DNA from 3 places in the Alistipes sp. ZOR0009 genome. Region 1 is predicted to be linked to each of the others. Evidence: riboswitches for the same ligand, from Rfam matches in the RefSeq annotation. Region 1 holds a riboswitch; each other region holds the start of a gene.
What was found. Region 1 has a riboswitch for cobalamin ahead of L990_RS11145 (TonB-dependent receptor plug domain-containing protein). Riboswitches for the same ligand answer to the same signal wherever they lie in the genome.
Positions count from the first base shown of each region.

Region 1 (4,733 bases):
AAAAAGCTACTGCGCTTAGCAGTAGCAACATCATTTTTTTCATCCGAATATTACGATTTAACGGATTACAGCCGCAAGATTGCCTCTAAAGGGTGCAATGCGGCATTGTTTATATCTTAATTAACTGTACAAAACTAGGTCGACAAAGGTTTTAGCCCTCGCGACTCCTTAAAATACAAGCTAACAGAAGGGAGGTGCCCGTAAGCTGGGCATAGAAATGGCTAACAAGCCTACATATACCTCATTCAATCGAGGATACTCAACTCGTACCTTATTTATGTAGGTAGCAACGCTATCTTCCGTAGAACACGCTGCCAGATGGTCGCCAAAAAAGTATACGGAATGGCTATCCATAGAAGAGCCTACGGTAGCCGCGCTATAAACAACCGAAATATGAGATTCTGGCTGTACTGATAATTCAGATAATGGCTTGGCACAGAAATTTAGCACAAATACCTGCACCAAGATGCCGATAAATGGAAGCAAAAAGCTATGTGCAAAAATTCCTGTAGCAAACATACCTTAATTTCAGCTGATGTATGTAGCGTTAAAGATAGTAAGAATTAGCAATCGATGGCACTTATAACCATTAAAAGGGCTAAATGTTCGGAATGGCAGAAATACCCAGATAGAAGGAGACCAAACAAAACTGCTGAGTGGCCATACACTCCTCGAAGTTAATACCTCCTCGTATTCTCTTAAAGAAGAATCCCAAAACAATACGCGCAGCTATTACGGGGATAATCGCAACCCAAAGTTTTGGTCTTAAGATCAGCAAAAATGGCAGCAGACCTATCGTCAAAGCCACCAGCCAACCGTCAATCCCCAGCTTATGAAAAACAGGAGCCGTGTTGTAGCCTTCTTTAGGCCTAAAATATCGGTTGGTATCAACAAGCGTTATTGCAGAAAGCCTAGCCAACGAATCGCCAACCAGTATAACCCAAGGAACAAGCGCAGGACTCATCTCCTGAAGAATGGCAAACTGTAAAATCAGGTTTAGCGCAACGGCTAAAATCCCCTGTATGCCGATAGACTTATCAGAACGGTTGCGATTATAAAAGCGCTGGCCATGTCGTCCTCCTAAGTTATCGAAAAAGTAGGCTATCCCCCCTTCCTGCAATCCGCCCGTCAAAAAAACGGAGAATGTTAGCGTTATTGCTACCGTAACAGGCTGCGTAAACAGGTAGTCTATAAGGTAAAAGGCAAGAGCTGTCAACCCGCCTACCACCCATCCTGTTATGGGATAGTAGGGAGCCGTTTGTCCGTAGTCGCTATGCGAAATGGTAGCCCATCGAGCGATAGGAATACGAGTAAAAAGCGATATTGCGGCTGCTATTCGTCGGAACATTTCGCAAGACAGTTACTTCTTAACCCCAGCTGTTTGTTATTTATACGTATCCGTTACTTTTTACGTCTCGAGAACCACAGCTTAGCCGCACCACTCTTAGGTTGCTCCCCTTTAGTGGCAGTTTTCGCTGCGGGCTTAGCCTTAGAGGCTTGTGGTTTCTCCTTTTTGGGCGCCTTATCGGCTGATAGTGGCTCCTTACGAGCCTTTTTTTCCTCCTGCTTTTCGGGCTGTGGCTTTGCCTTTCCCAAATTGCGGGTAATTCGCTTCGAGGCAAACTCAGGTTTTGGTTTTACGTAAACGGTTTTCTCAATAAAACGAAGCGGCTCCCCGTCTATCTTAATGAAATCCGTCTTAAACGCTCTATCCCCAGGTTTTGCAGTATGACTGTTTACGGTAACCCTCTCCTGCTCTATAAGCAAATCGGCCTCACGACGAGAGCAAAAGCCAGCCTCGCTAATCAGCTTATTTAAACGAACTGCATCCTTTTTACTTTGGCGCATAACTTTATATTACAAATGTGATTGAGCACATTACGCCACGAAGGTAATGAATTATTGTTATAATTTCAGCCTAACCTCTGCAGCATCGCCCACAGGCTGCCCTATAACCCCACCAAAAGGTCCCATAAGCAGGACTAAATTGTCCGTTTTCCCTTTACAACCGCAATAAAACCGCTATACATTATTTAATACTATTGCGGCTTACACAAAAAACAAAGATGCAAGGCTCTCGGCTTTCGCCTCAAACCCTGCATCTGTTTCTGAATAATGCCTTACAAATATAAACGCTTATATATCATATCAAAGAGCAAATCAAAAAAAGTATGAAAAAGATCTTTTTTTTTGTCCATTTCGTCTGTTAAAGCGGACTATCCTTCTAAAAAAACAGCTTAACAGAATATCCCTTTTATAATAATATTTATATTTGCGCCAGTTTTGGTCTCCGCCTCAAACGGAGTGAAAAGGGAATCGGGTGTAAATCCCGAGCAGTTACCGCTGCTGTAAGTTCTATCCAAACCTTTTGCAACCATCCAGGCCACTGTCATTTCTTGATGATGGGAAGGCGAGCAAAAGGGGAACAAGCCAGAAGACCTGCCAGAATGCAAACATTTATAGCTTTCGGATAAAAGGCTTGATGTAATATCCTCAAAAATATTACTGCTCTCTCTTTATTTCCGCTGGCTTATAAATGGTTGAATCGCTAACGATTTTAATCATTTGTAAAGCATGCTGCTTAACTTTCTGCTTTTAGGCGCTCTCTCCGTAGCCGGCGAAAACACGCCTGCTAAAACAAACATTTCCGACACAGTTCGCCTCAAAGAGGTTGTGGTTAACTCCAAACTTAAACGGTACTCGTCTGGATTATCAATGAAGGTAATTTCATCCGGCGAAATACAGCAAGGGAAAAGCCTACTTCTTTCTGATATGCTTTCGTCCCAGTCAAATATTAGCATAAATACCTACGGACCGGGGGCTACCTCAACAGTTTCTATGCGAGGCTTAAGTGCTGCCCACACTGCCGTACTTTGGAATGGCATAAACCTGCAAAGCACCATGAATGGTGGTGTAAATTTCGGAAATATCCCCACCTTTTTTGTCGATCAAATCGCCGTTCAGCAGGGAGGGAATGGCGCCCTATTTGGAAGTGGTGCTATTGGAGGTGTAATCCATCTCGATAATACGTTAGATTTTGGAAGAGGCCATAGTGGCGAATTTTTTCAATCGGTTGGCAGCTATGGGCTAACTTACACCGCGGCAAAATACAGCTACAGTTCTAAAAAAGTAGCTCTATCCTCCCGCCTATTCTACACAGAAGCCCAAAATAACTACAAGTACCGCGATGATCAAAACAATCTCTTCCGCCAAAATAACTCAAACTACCGCAAAGCAGGCTTAATGCAAACAGCAACCTTTGCGCTTACCGAAAAAGATAAGCTGGTAGTCTCCTATTGGGGACAAGATGCGTTTAATCGCTATCCGCCCATCATTGGACAGACAAAAAGTAAGCAGCACGACTACTATACTTTTTCTAGAATATCAACACAATGGCAGGCAAATAGAAAAAACATTGATTTTAATATAAAATCTGCGCTATTTAATGATTGGCAAGCCTACAGGGATCCCTATGGAGCCAACTCCGACCACCGATCGTTAACAGCACAGCTCGAAGGCGAAGCCATTTTTCGCTTAAACAGCAACCAAACAATCGAAGGTGGAATTTATACCAACCTAGAAAGGGTAAATTCCACAAACTATAAGAATACAAAGAGCCGACTTCGCCCTGCAATGTCCGCAGTTTATAGGTATAAAACACCAAATGAGCTCCTAGATGCTTTTGCAAGCGTTAGATATGAAGCGGTGAAAGGAGAAACAACGCCTATTACAGGCTCATTAGGGCTACAGCTTCGCCTACTAAAGGGTCTTTACTTCAGGGCTAACGCTTCTCGAAACTATCGGCTACCTTCCTTCAACGATTTATACTGGGTACCTGGCGGAAATCCCGATCTTAAGCCAGAAACAGGCTATAGCCAAGAGGCAAACCTTGATTACCTCCTCGTAAAGAACGATTACCTTTTCTCTATCAAGGTTGCTGCCTTTAATAATACGGTAAGCAACTGGATTTTGTGGAAACCACAAGAAAATGGGTTCTGGAGTCCCGTTAACTACAAAAAAGTATGGTCGAGAGGCGCAGAAGGTGCTGCTACAATCAAAAAAAGATGGAGTAAAATTACCGTTGGAGCCGATTTATCTGGATCGATAACCTTTACAACCGACCAAACCAATGATTCTCAAGATAAAGGGAAGCAACTTTTCTACGTTCCTCGCTATAAAGCAGCAGCATCGATATATGCCGACTACCAAAACTTTCGCATTAGGTACACGCAAAGCTATGTTGGCCGAAGGTTTTACAAGGATGATCGTAGCGAATGGCTCAACCCCTACTCTCTAGCGAATATTTCAGCCGAAAAAAGCATAATAGTAAAAGGATACACCATTCGCGCATTTGCACGAATAGATAATGTGTGGAACGGAAGTTACGTGGTGCAACGTAGCTATGCCATGCCGCTACTAACCTACCAAATAGGGATAGCGCTTCAACTTGGAGAAAATCAGTAACTAAATAAATCAACAACAATGAGAAAATTTTTGTTTGCTGCCCTGCTTTTTGCTTCGGCAGCTTCGCTTACCAGCTGCGAAAAGGATAGCCCATCTACAGAGCCCATCAAGTTTAATCTTCCTTACGACATGATTATAACTAATGAAGGAAGTTGGGGAAGTAAAACGGCTAGTGTTTCTCTCTATTTCGAGAAAAAAGATTCTGTAGGAAACGACATATTCGCCAAGGTAAACGGACGTACTATGGGAGATATTCTTCAGAGCATGAA
Region 1 covers NZ_JTLD01000034.1:48,078-52,810, forward strand. The annotation lists gene L990_RS11125 (TonB-dependent receptor) at 1-43, opposite strand, end outside; gene L990_RS11130 (hypothetical protein) at 181-519, opposite strand; gene L990_RS11135 (adenosylcobinamide-GDP ribazoletransferase) at 599-1,348, opposite strand; gene L990_RS19245 (S4 domain-containing protein) at 1,402-1,848, opposite strand; cobalamin riboswitch at 2,268-2,462, shown strand; gene L990_RS11145 (TonB-dependent receptor plug domain-containing protein) at 2,575-4,464, shown strand; gene L990_RS11150 (DUF5074 domain-containing protein) at 4,483-4,733, shown strand, end outside.

Region 2 (4,733 bases), on a different contig from region 1:
CTGGCTGCTGCGCTTCTACCATTTTAATGTTGACGAGCTGGTGGATGCGGGAAGCCCAAACCTTGACTTAGATATAGACCCAAAAGCAGCCTACGCCCTGCGCCACCCCGAAATCTTCCCCATCGACGTCAACACGGCAGACTACGAGATGCTGCTTCGAGTTCCGGGAATCGGGGTGCGCTCGGCAAAAATGATCGTCGAGGCGCGCCGCTACCGCCGCCTCAACAGCGACAACCTGAAGAAAATTGGGGTGGTGATGCGCCGTGCCAAGTACTTTATCACCTGCAACGAGCTGCCTACGTCCACCATTCTGACAGACTACCAGCCCGACACGCTAAAGTCGCTGATTATACACGATGCAGCGGTGGCCAAACCGCTACAGCTAACGCTATTTTAAAGGGAATACCCCTTTACATGATAAAACCCTTATTTCTCTCTGATTGACAAAGGAGGCCAGCAGCTAAGACGCGAAACTTACGCTTCTGGCCTCCTTACTCCCTTAAAGCGCAGCACATACCATCCAATACGCCCCATGCTCCCACAAAACAGCTCCAAAAACGAAACGATTGTCGTGTACGATGGCACCTTCGAAGGGCTACTTTCCGCCATCTTCGACATTTACGACCAGAAGCTGGCCGTTTCGTGCATCACCTCCGATCGGCAATCGGTACTATTCGGCAACCAGGTAAACCTTACCGCAGAGAGCTACAAAAGCGAGCGCGTACTCAACGGCATCTGCAGCTACGGGGGCATGGCTACAGCCGACATGCTGTACCACGCGCACACCTCGTGCGCACCTCAGGTAGATACGGATATCCTGCGCTACCTACAGCTGCTTTTTAGGGTGAAGCGCGATGTATCGGGAATGATGGGTGAAGGGTACGTTCTTCGCGTAAGACAGATGCAGCGCAAGGTAACCCGCGAGGCGCATCGGATGCTCATGTTTATCCGCTTCGAGCAGGCTAAAGACGGCACCTACTTTGCCCCCATAGCGCCACAGTACGACGTGCTAAAAATAATAGTATCGCACTTTAAGGATCGATTTTCCGACCAACCTTGGGTGATTTACGATACGGCACGCAGCTACGGAGCCCATTTCGATGGGAAAGATGTTGCCCTTATCACCATAGACGAGCCTACCTTCAGCGCCGAAACCGGGAGGCTATCGGCTGAGGTTGTCGCCGAAAGCGAGGTTGAGTACCAGCGGTTGTGGCAGGTCTTTTTTAAGCAGATAGCCATAAAGGAACGCAAGAACATGAAGCTGCAGCAAAACTTTATGCCGAAACGCTTCTGGAAGTACCTTACCGAGAAAAAGCGCCCCTTGTAAGCGTTAAGTACTGTTTATTCTTTTAATTTAAGCAAAGAATTCTACCTACCGCACACCAACAGCGGCTAGCAATCAACATTTTGGCAAGAGCATTGCTTAATTACACAAAAACGCAAAATAGAATAAACCTATATTTGCACTTCAATTCAACCATCATGAACTTTTTCTACCTACTCGATTTAATCGGAACATTCGTATTTGCCATCAGCGGAACCATTGCTGCAGGTCAAAAACGTCTCGACCTTTTTGGTGCTGCATTTATCGGATTCGTCACAGCAATCGGAGGAGGAACGCTTCGTGATATGATGATTGGCATACATCCCGTAAGCTGGACCACCTCGATGGACTACATCTACGTAATTTTACTAGCTGTAGCCATAACATTCCTAATAAAGGAGCAGGTATTCCGCTTCCGCAAAACGCTATTCCTATTCGACACGATAGGTATTGGAGTATTCACCATTATTGGGGTAGAGAAAGCGCTATCTAACGGCATCAACACGCCTGTAGCCATCATTATGGGAATACTAACCGCCGTAGCAGGAGGAGTTATTCGCGACACCCTCAACAACGAGGTGCCGCTAATCTTTAAAAAGGAAATTTACGCAACCGCCTGCCTTGTTGGCGCCATCGCCTACCTAGGCCTACAGCGCACAGGAATCCCTATCGAGACAAACCAGATTGTTACAATACTTATAATTATTGCCATTAGAGTAATATCCATAAAGTACAAGTTTTCACTACCTCGAGTGCAGTTCGACCAGTCGAAGCAGCTTTAATTCGGCATCACGACTTGTAATTTCTTCAAAAAAAGACAATATTTGCGCCGCTTAGGTTCCTTAGGATTACCCAAGGGATTAAAAGGGAATGCCGTGAAATCCGGCAACAGTTCCCGCTGCTGTAAATCCAGATCTTGCATAAAGATCGCATGCCTTTAAAAATATACCACTGTAGATCGCTCTATGGGAAGGTTTTAAAGGTGGATGAGTCAGAAGACCTGCCTAGGCAACTCCGATTTTGGCCTACGGCGAATGGGTATAAGGAAGTAAAAGCAGCAGACATTGCTGCCATCCTCTATTGTCGTGCAACCAAATCGGATAACCAACCAAAGCACGACAAATATGCGAAAAGATCACACATCCGCAGAGACGTTTTGCATCCCTACAACGACAGGAATGCCGAATGCCGCTATCAGAAAAAAACTGTCAGGCGTAAACAACTCTCCTCCTGCATTGTTTAAGGCTATTGGAATAATGGCTTTTGACAAGGGATATCTCCCTCTTCCTGAGAATATAAAACAAAGAGAAGCAACGTGCTCAACTATCGTTGAGATATAACTTACAGATCATGCAAGACAATAGAACACCGTTTGAACGATTTGTCCGCAGAAAAGAGATGCTCGACAAGCAGTACGACGAGCAGTACAAGCAAAAACAGCACAAAAAGGGGAAATTAACGGCCAAGGAACGCCTCGACATCCTTTTCGACAAGGGTACATTCGAGGAACTTGACGCCTATGCCCGTCCGTTCAACTCAAAAAAAGGAGCCCCATTTGGAGATGGCCTTATTTGCGGTCATGGGAAGATAAATGGGCGGAAAGTATTCGCCTACGCGCAGGATTTCAACTTTATGGGAGGCTCACTAGGAGCCACGCACGCCCAAAAAATTATCAAGGTGCAAGGGATGGCCCGAAAAATGGGACATCCTATAGTTGGGCTAATCGACTCGGGTGGAGCAAGAATACAGGAAGGAATAGCAAGCCTTGCCGGATATGCAGGCATCTTTCTGAACAACATAAAATCGTCGGGCATCATTCCGCAAATATCCGTAATTCTGGGTCCAGCAGCAGGTGGCGCCGTTTACTCTCCTGCCCTCACCGACTTCATCTTTATGACCCGACATACCGCTCAGATGTTCGTTACGGGTCCAGAGGTGGTTAAGGAGGTACTCAACGAGGAGATAACCTTCGAGCAGCTGGGAGGAGCAGACGTACATGCGAGCAAAAGCGGCGTTGCCCAGTTTGTTTACGACGACGAGGAGCATACCCTGCTGGGTGTACGCAAGCTGCTACGCTACCTTCCCTCAAACAACATCGAACTAGCGCCATTCGACAGCTCGCCCGTATACGCCCCCGAGAAACCAGAAAAGCTAAGCCTAATTATTCCTGACGAATCAATCAGGCCATACGATATGCTTGAAATTATCGAGAATATCATCGATCAGGATAGCCTTTTTGAGGTTTCTGAGCTCTATGCAGCCAACATCATCACAGCCTTTGGCCGACTAAATGGACAGGTGATAGGTATTGTGGCTAACCAACCTAAAGTTTTAGCAGGGGTGCTGGATACGAACTCGGCCATGAAGGCTGCGCGTTTTGTCCGCTTCTGCGATGCCTTCAATATTCCGCTGCTGGTTCTGGAAGATGTCCCTGGATTCCTACCAGGCTCGGAGCAGGAGCATGCGGGGCTAATACGCCACGGAGCAAAGCTGCTATACGCATTTGGAGAAGCTTCGGTGCCTAAAGTTACGGTTATCATCCGCAAAGCTTACGGAGGAGCCTACATTGTAATGAACAGCATCAATATTGGAGGAGATTTCAACTTTGCATGGCCTACCGCCGAGGTGGCCGTAATGGGACCAGAAAGTGCCGTGAAGATACTTAACCGCAGGGAGATTGAAAGCGCTGAAAATCCAGAGCAGCTCAAGCAGCAGCTTATTGCCCAATACAAGGAGGAGGTAGCTAACCCCTACATTGCTGATGAGCTCGGGTATATTGACGAGGTAATCGATCCGGCCATCACCCGCGATAAGCTTATCTCGGCATTTGACCTACTTCGCAACAAGTACATGGACAAATCGCCCCGTAAGCACGGCAACATCCCACTTTAAACCAACGTAAAATGTTACCAAAATCGATACTTATTGCCAATAGAGGAGAAATTGCCATCCGCATAATGAGGACGGCAAAAAATATGGGCATCAAGACGTATGCGCTACAGACTCCTCAAGAAGCCAACGCCCACTACCTTAAATTTGCCGATGAGGTAATTAAGGTACGCGAGGAGAACCTCTCTGGCCCTGTATTTCTAAACATCGACGAGCTGATTAGCTACGCCAAAGAGCATAAAATAGAGTCCATCCACCCCGGGTACGGCTTTCTTTCGGAGAATCCAGAGCTAGCCAAGCGCTGCGAAGATGAGGGCATCCTATTTATAGGTCCATCGCACGAGTCTATCCACGCAATGGGAAATAAAAACGTTGCCAAGGAGCTTGCCTCCACCATCAACATCCCCCTTATCAAAGGTAGCAAAGGCGCTATCCTCAACTTTATGGAGGCAAAGCGACAAGCAGCCGAGATTGGCTACCCAATAATGCTAAAGGCGCTTGCCGGTGGCGGTGGTAAGGG
Region 2 covers NZ_JTLD01000061.1:8,089-12,821, reverse strand. The annotation lists gene L990_RS15265 (putative DNA modification/repair radical SAM protein) at 1-397, shown strand, start outside; gene L990_RS15260 (TIGR03915 family putative DNA repair protein) at 533-1,327, shown strand; gene L990_RS15255 (trimeric intracellular cation channel family protein) at 1,483-2,106, shown strand; cobalamin riboswitch at 2,143-2,347, shown strand; gene L990_RS20110 (hypothetical protein) at 2,449-2,664, shown strand; gene L990_RS15250 (acyl-CoA carboxylase subunit beta) at 2,675-4,216, shown strand; gene L990_RS15245 (acetyl/propionyl/methylcrotonyl-CoA carboxylase subunit alpha) at 4,228-4,733, shown strand, end outside.
Region 2: another riboswitch for cobalamin. It lies ahead of L990_RS20110 (hypothetical protein); the one in region 1 lies ahead of L990_RS11145 (TonB-dependent receptor plug domain-containing protein).

Region 3 (4,733 bases), on a different contig from region 1:
GACTGCACGGTAATCTCCTCAAAGCCCTCTTTAGCCATATTCTTAAGCGCCTCGTTCGGGAAATCGAGGTTGGCCTTCCCATCTTTTCTGAGCTTATTCATTATTATGCCCGAGGTGTAGGCCATGCGAACCTCCTCGTTGGGGAACGTCTCCTTAAACTGCTTCATCACATTATCGAAGGTATCCTTGGGCTTTTGGTACTTAAACGGAGAGGTGTCTTCGCCGTCGTAGTAGCCGTAGCTGCTGCCAAAGGTTACCAACAAAACTCCCTTCTTCCCAGATACAGGGTTGTAGTCTGCATCACCATCCTTATCGTCCTTACAGCCTGCAAGCAGGAGCGACGCGCCGAGCATTAGCGCTAAAACACTTTTTACATTTCTCATTTTGTTTTATTATTGGTTGAACTATAGTAATTGCTGCTAGTTGGCAAACCTCAGGGTTAGCGACAGGTAGTAGGTTCTACCGGGCGTTGTAGTCCCGTACGACGAGCCATACGGCTTATCCTCCTTGTAGTCGAGGATATTTTCGACCCCACAGGCCGCCTCGGCCTTTAGGCGCCTACTGAGCGTAAAGCCGTGCACCGTATTAACTCGCCAAAGCATGTAGCCATCTGCCGCCTGACGATCGTAGTAGTTTTCGGAGAGGGCATCGCCATACTGCCGGGTAAGGGCATCGCCAAACAGCCCAACATTGAGCTTATACTTGGACCAGGCCGTTTGCCATAGGCATTTAACGTTTACGCTATGCAGAGCCGAACCTTTTAATCGGCACGATTCGGTTAGGTTAACCCCATCGGTGTAGCTGTAGCCTCCTCCCAAAAGCCAATGCTTTCCCATCTTAAGGTTTAGCAGAGCATCCACGCCAAGTATGCGCGCATTGGCAATGTTGCCATACTGCTTTGTCTCCTCCACTCCGCGTTCGGCATCTTCGCGCGAAGTGGCAATGGCCCTGTACTCAATCATATCGTTTAAGCAGTTGCTGTAGGCCGTAACGCTGGCAACAACCACCTTGGCGTTGTACTCTACGGCAGCAGAGTAGTAGTTCGATGTCTGAGGCTTAAGCTTAGGATTCCCCAAGTAAAGACGGTAGGCTCCCATATCCTCGCGCTCGTAGCGGTAGTTTAGCTCCTTTAGTGTTGGCGTTTTAAAGCCGCTGGCATAGGTGCCGCGCAGGTTAAAATCACCCATCCTATACATTAGCGATATTTTGGGCGTAAACTTCTGCCCAAATTCGCTATGGTGCAGCATTCGGCCACCCACGGTTGCCACAAGCTTAGAGGAGAAGGCCACCTCATCCTGCACGTATACGGCTGCCATGTAGCCATTCACCGTCCCCTCCTTAAGGCGGAAGGGGGCCTCCATCCACTCCATCTCGCCTTCGACACCAGCCACCACGCTGTGCACCGTATTGGGCCTGTAAACCAAACGCCCGTTTACGGTCATCTTCTGCTGATCGTTATTTAGCGAGCGGTCGCCAGGATAGTAGGTGATAAACTGCGCCTCGCCCTTGCTGTTTATCTGATTTACGTTATACTTCATGTCGTACTGGTAGAGGTACCTAAAGCGGTCGTAGGTAGCATCAACCGTTACATGACCATTACCCTTAAGCAGGTACTTAGCCCCCACCGCGTACGATTGGTTGTGGTAAAGAAACTGATACCCCTTTGCCCGTATGGGAGGAGACACCTTACGGTACGAGAGATCGGCATCGGCATTAACCGACAACCGTGCGGTAGCTTGATGGCTTATACCCTGCTTTATGCTGATGCTGGTTGTTGGATTCTTGGTTAAGGTAAAGGTTGGCACCAGCACATCGTCGGACGGATTGCTCGGCGTTCCCTTCCTATCTATTTCGAAGCGGCTATTCTGCCACCCATCCTGCTGCTTACGGTTAAAGGTGGTGGTAAGCTGCAGCTTCCCCTTCGAGACTCCCACCGTATTACTTTGCAGCCACTCCCCGTACGAGCCAATCCGGGTTACGTTGCTGGCCACAAACGGGCTGCTGCTCCTTTTGGTAATAATATTTACCACCCCAGCAATGGCATCCGAACCGTACAACGACGACGATGCCCCCTTTACAATCTCCACCCGCTCTATTGTTGCTGGATCGATCCTACTTAGATCATTTTGGCTGCCCACATCGCCATACAATCGCCTACCGTTAAGCAGCACCAGAATATACTCGTTGCCAAGTCCGTTGAGGCGCATAAAGGTTCCCATTGCATTGGAGCTGAAGGTGAAGGAGGAGCTTAGTCCAGCCAACAAGCTCTCCACGCTTCCAGCTCCAAAGCTATCAAGCGCCTTTTGAGAAAACACCTCGGTTTGTACGGGGGCGCTCTTAAGGTAGTGCGGCGTTCCCGTTCCGGTGATAACCACCTCGGTAAGCTCGCTTACGCTGGTTTTAAGCTCGATATTCACAAAGGGGAACATCTTTTCGCCTGTAATGGAGTACATCTGAGAGGTATAGCCCGTGTACGAGATGGAAAGAAGATGCTTGCCGTTAGGAATGTTGGGCAGGATAAACTCCCCCCTATCGTTGGTGACAACACCCCTAGATAGGCTATCTACCAAAATAGAAGCCCCCCGTAATGGCTGATGGGTATCCTTATCGGTAACCCTACCCTTAACCACACCATTCTGTGCAAACAGGACATGGCTAGCACCTAAAAGTAGGATTACAAGAAACACGCTAATGTTTCGCATAGCTAGTAGTAAAAAATATGATCATAAACGAATAGCAAATAATCGCCAACAACGGAGAATGAAATGCTAAGTTGAACCGACATAATCCTCAAATCCCGGAATCCATTATGTCTTTTTGAGTTCCTTACTGGTAGGTCTTCTGACTTTTCTCGTACCGGAAGCCTTCCCGTTCGGCACGAACAGTGGCTAAGATATTCCGGCACACTAGGTGAGAATTTACAGCTGCGGGTACAGTTCCAGATTTACGCTGGATTCCCTTACATTGGGCATCGTAAAACACCCAATTACCAATCGGGGGCAAATGTAATGGATTTTAACATGCAAACAAGCGCCTCTTTTCGGAAAGACGACTTACATTGGCTGCCGACAGCTATCCAATAAACTCTAAACTACCATCGAAACAGCAGGGTAGGCAAATGCAAAAAAGGAGGTAAGCCGACAAAAAAAGATATAAGCAAATGTGCCTATCGCTATTTAGCCGTAGCAAGGACAGTTCCAAACCATTTTGGATGGTTAATACAAACCAGCTACCGTAATATGGCAAAAGGCTAACCACAGGGCCAACAACTGTTGCAAAACACTTTTTTCGAAGGTATTATTTAGCGCTACAAATGCCCAAAAGAAAGGATAAACGCTAATTTGCAAACCATCTTTTAAATCGTAATCCTACTATAAGCATGCTAAAATTTAACCATTCGAAAAACATCTCGCTCGAAGTAGAATTGCGATTTGCTAGATAGAATACTTTGCAAGTCAACCTTACATAAAGAAAAATCTAACTACCAAACCTAAAAAACATGAGGATTACCATCGTTTGCTTACTTGCTCTTTTTCTTTCGACAACAGGTGCTAAGGCCCAAGAATCGGCAGATAAACGAATAATAAACCATCTGAACCAAAATAGCTGGTTTGCGCTGGAGGAAGACTACCCAAAGATGAAGGACAAAATTCAGACACCTGTTCTTAAAGGTCTTTCAGAAGTAATGATTAATATACGTTTCAATCAACCGCAAAAGGCACTTACTGGCATAGACTCCCTCCTTGCCCACTGCCAAAGCGAGTTAGGATCTTCGAATGTTTGCAGCATGGTACTATTTAAGAGTAAAATACTTGGGGAACAAGGCTGCTATGCCCAGAGTGCAGATCTTCTCTACCGCTTTCTCGATCAAATACCTGAAGCAGCAAGAAAGGAGAACTTCTCCTTCTATACCCAGCTAGCAAATTACTATAACGAGGTACGTAACGAGCAGAAGCCCGAGATTATTCGGCCAAATAGAGACACCGAACTTCCGCTGAGCATCAAAAAAGCAGGAAGAGGCATGCTGATGTTTGTACCTGTTACCATACACGGAAAAACCTACCCCTTTATCTTTGATACCGGTGCAAGTTCATCGGCTGTTTCAGAACGGCTGGCAGCTGAAATAGGCTTTCGAACAGTCCGCGATTCGATGCATATTGAAGGTGTAGGTAGTGGAACCGGTAGATGTGGAACCGTAGATAGCATAATGGTTGGAGATATCGCCTTTAAGCATCCCATTTTTACCATCATACCTTCCAACCCAGAAGTTGATACCGTGTATCAGATAGATGCCATACTGGGGCTTGATTTTATTCGGATGGTTGGCGAGACGCAGCTCTATCCGCGCGATGGGAAAGTTATTTTCCCTCTCCAGCAAAGCAGCCTACCACCAACAGGTCGCAACCTGATGCTTGACGAAGGCCAATCGTACCTAAAGGCATACTCGGGAGACGAACGGCTGATATTCCACTTCGACACAGGTGACGTAAAAGGAGATCTATTTAACCCCTACTATCTCAGACATAAGAAGATGATTGACAGCAAGGGGACTAAAGACACATATCGAGGAGGCGGATTTGGAGCCATGCAAACCGTTAATATTATTCGGTTAGCACATATCCCGCTAACCGTTAGTGGAACAGCATTCGAATTAACGAACATTGCGGTTGCCCCCCAAACAGTTACTAAAGTGCAAAAAGATGAGGATGGATCGATGGGAATGGATTTTATTA
Region 3 covers NZ_JTLD01000052.1:48,393-53,125, forward strand. The annotation lists gene L990_RS14425 (sirohydrochlorin cobaltochelatase) at 1-383, opposite strand, end outside; gene L990_RS14430 (TonB-dependent receptor) at 420-2,702, opposite strand; cobalamin riboswitch at 2,814-3,009, opposite strand; gene L990_RS14435 (retropepsin-like aspartic protease) at 3,500-4,733, shown strand, end outside.
Region 3: another riboswitch for cobalamin. It lies ahead of L990_RS14430 (TonB-dependent receptor); the one in region 1 lies ahead of L990_RS11145 (TonB-dependent receptor plug domain-containing protein).